3 regions of the Virgibacillus tibetensis genome follow, and region 1 is predicted to be linked to each of the others. Evidence: riboswitches for the same ligand, from Rfam matches in the RefSeq annotation. Region 1 holds a riboswitch; each other region holds the start of a gene.
The links. A riboswitch is a leader RNA that binds a small molecule or an ion and turns the genes downstream of it on or off. The one in region 1 is predicted to bind S-adenosylmethionine.
Positions count from the first base shown of each region.

Region 2: another riboswitch for S-adenosylmethionine. It lies ahead of QGM71_RS15790 (methionine ABC transporter ATP-binding protein); the one in region 1 lies ahead of QGM71_RS14935 (sodium:solute symporter family protein).
Region 3: another riboswitch for S-adenosylmethionine. It lies ahead of QGM71_RS12805 (PLP-dependent aspartate aminotransferase family protein); the one in region 1 lies ahead of QGM71_RS14935 (sodium:solute symporter family protein).

Region 1 covers NZ_JARZFX010000008.1:78,353-81,898, reverse strand. Annotated here, with positions in the region: gene QGM71_RS14950 (MotA/TolQ/ExbB proton channel family protein) at 1-316, opposite strand, end outside; gene QGM71_RS14945 (DsbA family protein) at 560-1,234, shown strand; gene QGM71_RS14940 (disulfide oxidoreductase) at 1,245-1,661, shown strand; SAM riboswitch class I at 1,844-1,951, shown strand; gene QGM71_RS14935 (sodium:solute symporter family protein) at 2,111-3,546, shown strand, end outside.
Region 2 covers NZ_JARZFX010000009.1:94,325-97,870, reverse strand. Annotated here, with positions in the region: gene gcvH (glycine cleavage system protein GcvH) at 1-43, shown strand, start outside; gene QGM71_RS15800 (toprim domain-containing protein) at 173-535, shown strand; gene QGM71_RS15795 (thioredoxin family protein) at 606-920, shown strand; SAM riboswitch class I at 1,490-1,601, shown strand; gene QGM71_RS15790 (methionine ABC transporter ATP-binding protein) at 1,729-2,760, shown strand; gene QGM71_RS15785 (methionine ABC transporter permease) at 2,750-3,418, shown strand; gene QGM71_RS15780 (MetQ/NlpA family ABC transporter substrate-binding protein) at 3,466-3,546, shown strand, end outside.
Region 3 covers NZ_JARZFX010000006.1:25,638-29,183, forward strand. Annotated here, with positions in the region: gene QGM71_RS12805 (PLP-dependent aspartate aminotransferase family protein) at 1-1,621, opposite strand, end outside; SAM riboswitch class I at 1,728-1,847, opposite strand; gene rarD (EamA family transporter RarD) at 2,392-3,309, opposite strand; gene megL (methionine gamma-lyase) at 3,487-3,546, shown strand, end outside.

The sequences.
Region 1 (3,546 bases):
GACTGACGACAGGCATATGATACACGCGCCAGCTTGAGAACTTCTCCTGCACGAAGGTCTCCACTTTCACGGTCTCTGTCTGCTGTTTTTTGTCAAACTGTTCTTTAAACAAATTTAATGGATCTATATCCATTCGATTGGTCTCTTTTACGTAATTCCTGATTTTTTTTAATTTGCTGAACAAGGTTACATGTAGCAACAGTGTGACGGCAAATGCAACAAACAATATCATAAAAATAAACTCAATCATCGGATTTGCTAAAATAGCCTCCGCTTTTTGCTCACTTGTGACTAATCGTAAAATTGACTCCACCATCAGGCTTCCCCCTATGTAAAGATTCCAAGTGCCATGCATTGTTGTCAGAAGCGACCACTAGTTTACAGCCCCTATCTTCATACATATTCCAAGCATGTCCAAATCATGAATAGAAAAATATACGAACAGTGCACTGTTCAAATCTGTAATTTATGTCGATAGTTTGAACAATGCAATGTATACCTGAAACGAGCAATAGATTAATGATATTATTAACAGGAAATACGAAGGAGAGGTGCTTTGATGAAAACAAATAAATCGCCCTTAAAAACAATCGTTATTATTACGCTGGCTGTTGTTGTTTTAATAGTGGCATTAGTCATGATAGTTAATAGCAATTCTGAAACTGGTGAAGGTGATTCCCTGGTTAAACAGCCGCCAACAGAAGGACAACCTACCTTAGGTGACAGTGATGCTCCTGTAACAGTTGTAGAATTTGGAGATTTTAAATGTCCATCCTGCAAATTATGGGGGGATAACTTCTTTCCGCAATTAATAGAAGACTATGTGGATACCGGGAAAGTACAATTTGCTTATATTAATGTTCTTTTTCATGGTGAAGAATCAAAATTAGGGTCATTAGCAGCTGAATCGGTGTATAAGCAAAATCCGGAGGTATACTGGGATTTCCATAAAGGCATATACGACAAGCAAGCAGGCGGCCATGATACAGAATGGCTGACAATGGAGACCATTCTTGAAGTTGCCGACGGTATATCCGGCATTGACACAGAACAATTAGAGTCCGATGTAAAAAATAACACTGAAATAGATGAAGTAAACAAAGACACTGAATTAGTAACCGAATTTAACGTAGAATTAACTCCAACCATTATGGTTAACAACATAATGATTGAGGATCCATTTGACTATGATGCCATTGCGAATGCGATAGAAAGTGAATTAGAAGGTAACTAATATGAAGAATTTGGATAGCAGACAACTTTTCTTATATGCTGCCTGGCTGGTCTCCCTCGTCGCAACATTAGGCAGCCTTTACTTTAGCGAAGTACGTGGGTTTATTCCATGTGAGCTTTGCTGGTATCAACGAATTCTTATGTACCCGCTAGCATTGCTTCTGGGAATAGGCACATTTCAGAGTGATTTTACAGTTAAGAAATATGTGCTCCCATTGGCAATCATCGGCTGGGCTGTTTCTTTATTTCATTATTTGGAGCAGAAGATACCGGGATTTGCTAAAATCAAACCATGCGCGGACGGAATACCATGCAGTGCAGAATATATTAATTGGCTTGGGTTTATCACTATCCCCTTTCTGGCATTTACCGCATTCAGCATGATTATTGTGTTGATGCTACTTATCAGAATACCAAGAGCAAAATAGCATACCATTTTATTCATTATGAGCTACCGTTCTGTTCTAAAGTATGAGCGGTAGCGTTTTTAAATGCTGAATCGTATCATCTAGGACTTACTAATCTATTTTATATAAATCATAAAAATGTATTGACTAATCTACTCTGAATCATTACAATTTATCTTAATTTAAAAAATGAATAGTTTGTTTTCTTATCGAGAGAAGCGGAGGGACTGACCCTTTGAGGCTTCAGCAACCAGTAATTGATTACATGGTGCTAATTTCAGAAGAATACCCCGGTATTCTAAAGATGAGATGAATTGGAACGTGTTGTTACTAATTTATAATCAACCTCCTCTCATCTTAATTGAGAGGAGGGTTTTTGTTTTTAAGAAGAAACCAGTAGCTGTTTACTGACATAAATACGACTATTCACATTACTTAACTTTGATTTATAAATGGGAGGCAGAATAACAATGACATCATATGGCTGGTGGTTAATTTCATTTGCTATTGTATACACATTCGGATTAATTCTTGCTGGGAATATTTCCAGAAAGAAAGCTGCAAAGGATAATGGGTATTTTGTTGGAGGGCGCGGTTTTAATAAATGGATAGTAGCGTTTTGCATTACAGGATTATTTTCAGGTTCCACGTTTATTTCTATTGTTGAACTATCTTATTTATCAGGGATATCAGCCATTTGGTATGGTGTTGCCGAAACGGTCCAAGTATTACTAATTGCCTTTATTATTATTGGACCCTTCAGAAAAAAACTTGTAGTTACAGTATCTGGGCTGATCGGGGAGCGCTATGGTAGAGCAGCACTTGGTATCGGTGGAGCGATAACAGCTTTTGCCTTTCCCATGTGGTCTGTTGCAACAGCGATTGCCTTTGCTTCGGCTGTACACGTCTTTACAGGGATTTCATTGTCACTATCCGTTGCCTTTACCGCTTTACTGCTGTACGCATACTTGAAAGCGGGTGGGATGTGGTCTATAGCCTTCACACAAACGATAAACATATTTATCTTTATTATCATGTTTGCGATAGGAATCATTGCATTTTTTATAAATCCTGGCATCGATGGTTTACGTGAATATGCAGCAGTGAATCCGAAAATGTTTGAATTAAATGGTGTTGGAACACAAATTATTGTTGCTTGGTTTGGAACATTCCTGGTAAATGTAATCCTGGCGCAAGCGGCCTTTCAAATGGCTTTGTCATGCAAAACACCTGAAGAAGGACAAAAAGGACTGAAATTAGCTGCCGTTTTTGGCATCCCGTTTATCATACTAGGTATTCTGTTTGGAATATCTGCGGCTATCGTGGCGCCTGATTCTGGACTTGGACTGGTGGCATTACCACAATACCTAATGGAGGTGCTGCCTGCACCACTTGTAGCATTATTCTTCCTTGGCATTTGGGCTTGTGCACTTGGCTGGGGAGCGCCATGCCAATTTTCTGGGGCTACAAGTCTGGGGAAAGACGTAGGGAGTGCGCTAAATCCTTCTGCTACATCGGAACAGCTTATTAATTATACGAAAAAATCATTACTTATTCTTACAGGCCTCATGATTATATTTGGATTAACGAGAACAGAGCAATCAGCATGGTGGAATATCTTAGCATGGACAATGAGGAATTCTGCAACCTTTGCTCCAGTCGTAGCAGCTTTATTCTGGAGGTTGGCGACCAAGGAAGCGGTGGTAGGTTCTATGATTGCTGGGTTTTTATCTGGAGTTACCTGGTACCATATTGGTGGCTGGCTGCCAAATGAATTTTATTTAAATATCCACCCTGTTTGGGTAGGAATGTCAGCAAACATCAGCACACTCGTCCTAATTACATTGGTGCAAAATGCATTCGTGTTGAAATTCAACTTATTCTCTTCAAGCGCAAAAAAAGGACA
Region 2 (3,546 bases), on a different contig from region 1:
ATTGTCAGCAGCACAATACGAAGAAGTTATTAACGAAGATTAATTAATAATAAGAGTAATTACTATGAGGGCTGGCGTACAACTTTAGAAAAGGTTGTATAGTCAGCCTTGTTTAGATCATATACTAAAGCATTAATTAAACTTCTTCTTTCCTTAGGGGTGTTATATGATGATGACACATGAACCAGAAAAAGTTATTATTGTAGAGGGTTTAACCGATAAGAGGCAAATCAAAAGGGTTATTACGGATGATGTAACAATAGTGTGTACAAATGGCACTCTTGGAGTAGAACGTTTTGATGAGCTTTTGGAAACATATGATTTAGACGATAAGGAAGTTTTTATCTTTGTAGATGAAGATCAATCAGGGATTAAACTTCGTAAGCAACTTGCCCGAGAGCTTCCACATGCTGATCATATTTATGTTAGCAGTGAGTATCGTGAGGTTGCAACGACCCCTGAACATATTTTGGCTGCAGCCTTGATAAGCAGACGCATTGAAGTTAACCCGATATTTTTACTCAAAGAGATTTAATAATTTAAAGCCTTGCTTTTTGCCTCAATGGTAAGAAGCCGAGTTTTTCTACTAGTTTAGGGTGGTATTATTGCAACAAATTAAAGATGAACAATTAAACCAAGAGAATTATTTATTATATATTTATACTCCTTTTTGCGGTACATGCGGTTTGGCTAGGACAATGCTCGAAAAAATTGAATCCGTTCATAAACAGGGTGTTTTTTATGAAATGAATGCTTCACTATACCCCGAGTTTATGCAGGCCAATCAAGTGGAGAGTGTTCCATGCCTACTGATTAAAAAGGATAATGAAATAAAGGAAAAAGTATATGCGTTTCAATCTATTGCAAATATATATAGCTATTTGATGAAATATAAGCCGGAATTATTCGTAAAGGTTTAGAATAAGGCTCCTTCTAAAAAGATTGTTGTTATTAAGTGAAAAGTGTTGCTGAAAAAAGTGGATGTATTTTTCGAGGAGTTTTGCATTTTTCCGTAGCTAGTATAACTTTCTTTTTAGGGTGAAAAGACACACATGAAACGTTGATTTTATGGACTATAACTAATTGTTAATCAAGAAATCTTTATCAGCGTAGGCAGAATACGCAGACTCCTCGAAAATATAAAGTGATTTTCTTCGTGCGAGGAAATTTCACTGAAGCATTCCTTATCCTATGGGAACAGCACGTGTCTGAAGACCCCGGATACGCGTTCTTTGCTTCTGAGGAGGCTGAGGCCGTGCCCATGGAAAGCGAAGTATTCTGCCGGAGCGAAATGAAGCGCTCAACATCATTAGAAAGAGAAAATGTGTCATGAATTCAAATTTTCATTACTTCGTCTTTTATATCAACTATGACAATTAAAAGCAGCAGTCATTACGAAAAGAGCCTGGATTAAACTATAAATTTTTTCGTTGACAGTTGAAATATAGCATGCTATGATCGTATCTATCGAACATAAATTAAATAATATCTCTTATCTTGAGCGGTGGAGGGACTGGCCCTACGAACCCGCGGCAACCTTCAAACTTCTATAGTTTGAAAGGTGCTAATTCCTGCAAAGCGTATGCTTTGATAGATGAGGGAACGTGAAGACCCAGTTAAATTATTAACGTCTTTCTGTTCTCTTACAGAAAGACGTTTTTTGGTTTTTAATTGGGGCACAATAATGTAGTATATAGTGCAATTAGGTTTTCACTAGGAGGTATAGGATTGATTTCAATTGAGGGTTTGAGTAAACAATTTAGAACTGACAATAAAACAATTACAGCTGTTGATCAACTGACCCTTGACATAAAAGAAGGTGAGATATTCGGAGTAATCGGATATAGTGGTGCAGGAAAAAGTACTTTTATTCGTTTGTTAAATAGACTTGAAGAGCCATCAGGTGGCCGGATAACCATTGATAATCAGGAAATTACTAAGTTAAAGGCAAACCAGCTACGATTGGCAAGACAGGAAATTGGAATGATCTTTCAACATTTTAACTTACTATGGTCCCGAACAGTAAAAGATAATATTATATTTCCATTAGAAATAGCTGGAGTACCTAAGGCTGAACGTGAAAAACGGGTTAAAGAACTGATAGACTTAGTAGGCCTTACTGAACGAGAGAATGCTTATCCATCACAACTTAGTGGCGGTCAAAAGCAACGGGTTGGTATTGCCCGGGCGCTGGCTAACAACCCGAAAGTACTGCTTTGTGATGAGGCGACGTCTGCACTGGATCCTGAAACAACAAATTCCATTTTAGATTTATTGGTCAGTATTAATGAAAAGCTCGGACTAACAATTATACTCATTACACATGAGATGCATGTTATTCGTAAAATTTGTAATCAGGTTGCTGTAATGGAAGAAGGGAAAATTGTGGAACAGGGGGATGTTTTGGATGTATTCTTGCATCCAAAGCAAACTGTAACAAAGAAATTTGTTGAACAAGTAATGGGGTCAAATGAAGAAGATGATAGTGTTACTCATCTAATTAATACGTACAATCAAGGGAAAATTGTTCGACTTCATTTTGTTGGTGAAACTACAAATCAAGCTTTGATTAGTATGGTAGCAAAAAAATTTACTATAGATATTAATATCCTTCAAGGAAAAATAACCCAAACACAACGGGGGGCTTATGGGAATTTATTTGTTCAACTTTTGGGAGAAGCTGATGAAGTTAATGCAGCAACTTACTTTATAAGAGACGAAACCTCAGTAGAATTGGAGGTTATCCGGGATGCTGACTGACTTATTAAAAGAAGTGAATATCGATAAACTTTGGGAAGCGACCTATGAAACATTATATATGACTGTAATTGCTTTAGCAGGTACATTTATTTTCGGAATCTTACTGGGGTTATTACTATTTCTGACAATGAAAGGAGGAATCTGGCAGAATAAATTCATCAATATTATCGTAGCTTCCATTGTTAATGTATTTCGCGCTATTCCTTTCATTATTCTTATTTTATTACTATTCCCTTTTACCAATTTCCTGATTGGTACGATCCGTGGCCCTAATGCTGCCTTACCGGCTTTAATTATCGGTGCAGCTCCATTCTATGGAAGACTTGTCGAAATTGCATTGAGGGAAGTTGATAAAGGAGTTGTTGAAGCAGCTAAATCTATGGGAGCAAAAACACGAACTATTATTTTCCGTGTACTGCTGCCAGAGTCTATGCCAGCTCTTATCTCAGGCCTGACTGTTACAGCAATTGCCTTAATAGGCTATACTGCTATGGCCGGCGCGATCGGCGCAGGAGGTTTAGGGAGCTACGCTTACTATTCTGGCTTTCAGCGGCGTGATTTTGAAATTGTTTTAATTTGTTCAATTATAATAGTTATCATTGTATTTATTTTTCAATTTCTGGGAGATTATATTTCCAGTAAATTGGACAAAAGATAAATTCGAAAACCCAGTATCATCAATAAAAATTTAAAGGAGATTACAACATGAAAAAGATCTTAGTTTTAGTATCGGCAATATTGGTTTTACTATTAGCAGCTTGTGGTGGGGGTAGTTCTTCTTCTACA
Region 3 (3,546 bases), on a different contig from region 1:
ATTGCGCTTTTTCCAGGGCATTGCTATTCTCACCTGGTTCTTCTACCCAAAGAACTTTCCCTTGTTTAGTAATAAACTGTTCAATAATCGGTGAAGAGATAGTCTGTTGTTTTACCCAAACAGCATCTATTTCGTAAGGAACATCTGCAAGTTCAGACGATTCATTTACCACTATGATATTAAATCCTAAAGATTTTAGTTGTTTGGCATCATTGTTATCTTCAGAACCAATAACAACGATGGCCTTTTGGCGAACATCTCCATTGGAGCGATCAAATGGAGATGACACTAACCACTTGATGGCATCTTCCTCTGTGTTTTGAAAAAGAGCTGGCTGATTCACAGCGGCAGCTATTGCCTGATCTAAATCAAGTAAAATATCTTCTGTAGACTCAATGCCAATGGATAGGCGGATAAGCTCTTCGAAAACTCCGCTTTTCAGTAAGTCTTCTTCACCCAACTGCTGGTGGGTTGTTGAAGCCGGGTGAATGATTAATGATTTTGCATCTCCTACATTTGCTACATGAGACCATAATTTCACGTTATCAATTAAAGCTCTTCCAGATTCGCGTCCACCTTGAATGCCAAACGTTATAATGGAACCATAGCCATTACGCAAGTATTTTTTTGCTAGCTGGTGAGAAGGATGCTGCTCAAGACCGGGATAGTTCACCCATTCTACGGCGGGATGTTTAGTTAAATAATCCGCCACCACTTCCGCATTCTTGGTATGACGCTCGATACGTAAATGCAATGTTTCTAAGCCCTGCAGCAATAAAAAGGCGCTTTGTGGACTTAAGCATGCACCAATATCACGTAATAACTGCACTCGCAGCTTCGTCGCAAAGGCGGCTGGACCAACATCAACATAACGAAGTCCATTATAGCTCGCGTCTGGTTCTGTAAAGCCCGGGAATTTACCGTTATCCCAATTAAAACGTCCCCCATCAACTACAATTCCTCCAATAGTAGTACCATGACCACCAATCCACTTTGTGGCTGAGTGAACAACAATATCGGCGCCCCATGTTAATGGCTTTGTAAGATAAGGTGTTGCAAATGTATTGTCAATAATTAAAGGGATGTTATGAGCATGTGCCACTGCAGCGATTGCCTCGACATCAAAAACGTTAAGGCTAGGATTGGTAATGATTTCACCAAAAACGGCCTTAGTTTTGGTAGTAATTGCAGCTTCAACGGCGTCCGGGTCAGTGCCGTCAACAAATTTAACGTTAATTCCATAACGTGGGAGGGTTGATGCAAATAAGTTATATGTTCCACCATACAGATTGCTGTCAGCGATAATTTCATCACCCGCACTAGCTAAGTTTAAGATTGCAAATGAAATAGCAGCCATTCCTGAAGAAGTTGCTACCGCAGCTACCCCATCTTCCAGTTGAGCAATGCGCTGTTCGAAAGCGTCGACTGTGGGATTTCCAATACGTGAGTAAATATTTCCTGCTTCTGCTAAACCAAAAAGATTTTGTGCGTGTTCCGTGTCACGGAACACATAAGAAGTTGTTTGATAAATAGGTACAGCTCGCGATCCTGTTGCCGGATCTGGTTCTTGACCACCGTGTAGTAATACAGTTTCTGGATTGTGAAAATTAAATTGAGACATAAATAATTCCTCCTTAAAATGTTTTGTATTTTTTTCTTAACTGTGGAAGAGGAGGGAAATCAAAAAGCCCTCTTCCTAAGAAGAGGGCGTATATTTAACGGTCCTCCTCTTATCTTCCAGATCCACCATAGATCTGTAGGATTTAGCACCGTAAAAAGCAAATATAGCTTACTTTAAGGTTGCCGGGCTTCACAGGGCCTATTCCCTCCGCCACTCTAGATAAGAGATTTATTATCTTTATTAAATTATTCTAAATTATATAACCTTTACCACTTGTTTGTCAATGGTATTTTTAAAAAAAGTAATATATCGCAATTTTTGTTTCTTTAAAATCTCGCATTTGATATAAAAGGAGAAGTAACTTGTTACTGACGTAACTTCGCTACGGAAATACACTTCGCTTTCACCACTCCGGGTACAAGTGCAACATCTGCTCAGCTTCACTTCGTTCACTTTGCAGTGTTTTCTTTGCCGCTGGGCGGCTGGTGAGCCTCCTCGTGCTATCGCACTGTGGGGTCTCACCGATGCCTTTCCTCCCGCAGGAGTCTTCGTGTTTTTCCTCCGCTAAGCATTGTGCAATGTTATAAAAAATTCACTTAATGCTTTATAAATTTCGCTGTGGACAGCCGACTCTTACGGAAAGCAACAATTTTTATTCGGTGTTTTGAGTAACCGAAAATGCTCAATGAAATACTGCTATGCTTTTGTAACGAGTAATCGCAAGTACAGGGACAGCCCAATATTTTAGAAAGTAGCCTATAAGAGTGAGGTTATTTAGTTAGCGCTTTATCCTTCAACCTGCGGATTGGCAACCGATATACAGATCCTAAATAAATAATTAATGCTGTCCAAATGAAAGCGAAAGAGATAAGATGTGCACGGGTAAATGTTTCATGGAACAGAAACACGCCAAGGGCCAGCATAATTGTCGGTGCAATATATTGTATAAAGCCTACCATTGCCAGTGGAATCTTCTTCGCCCCGACAGCAAAAAGTAACAAAGGGACCGCAGTAACAGCACCAGCGCCTGCTAACAATAAATTAGTAACAGAAAATAGACTATCTGTTGAAAATGAGCTATCTGGTATGCTAACGAGGTAGATCAGTGCAACCGGTGCAACAATCATGGTCTCGATCGTTAAACCATTCATTGCAGTAATATCTACTGTTTTTTTTAGTAATCCATAAAATCCAAAGCTCGCAGCCAGCAGTAGTGAAATCCATGGGAAAACACCGTAACTGACAGTAAGATATGTAACGCCTATTCCAGCAAGTATGAAGGAAAGAAGCTGTCTCCTTGTTAGTTTTTCTTTTAAAATAACGATGCCTAGCATAATACTTACAAGTGGGTTAATATAGTATCCCAGGCTGGCCTGAATGACATGATCAGTGTTTACTGCCCAGATAAAGAGCAGCCAATTAATACTTATGAAGATAGACGCTGCAGAAATTCCAAGCAGTTTTTTCCTGCTTTTAAGGATCGCTTTGCATTCTTGTATAAATAAGGACCACTTTTGAACTAGCAGCACAACAATTATCATGAAGACAAACGACCAGACGATTCGATGGGACAGGATTTCACCTGCAGGAACATGATCGACTTGTTTCCAATAGATTGCCAGAAAGCCCCACAAAAAGTAAGCACCTGATGTATATAGAATTCCCAGCTTTTCCTGCCTTTGTTCCATCCTATGAGCCTCATTTCTCAAGTAAATTAAGCTAATTTTAGGAGTTAAAATTATAAAAAGCAATTTAAATGCTTTTAAGAGAAATAGGAAAACTCTTTCAATAGGAAGTGTTATAGATTATGATAGTTATAAAGAAGATTATGATTTCAATAATTTTTGGTATAAGGGGGACTATTTATGAGTGAAAAACATAAACATTTTGAAACGGCTGTTATACATGAAGGCTATGACTCTAAA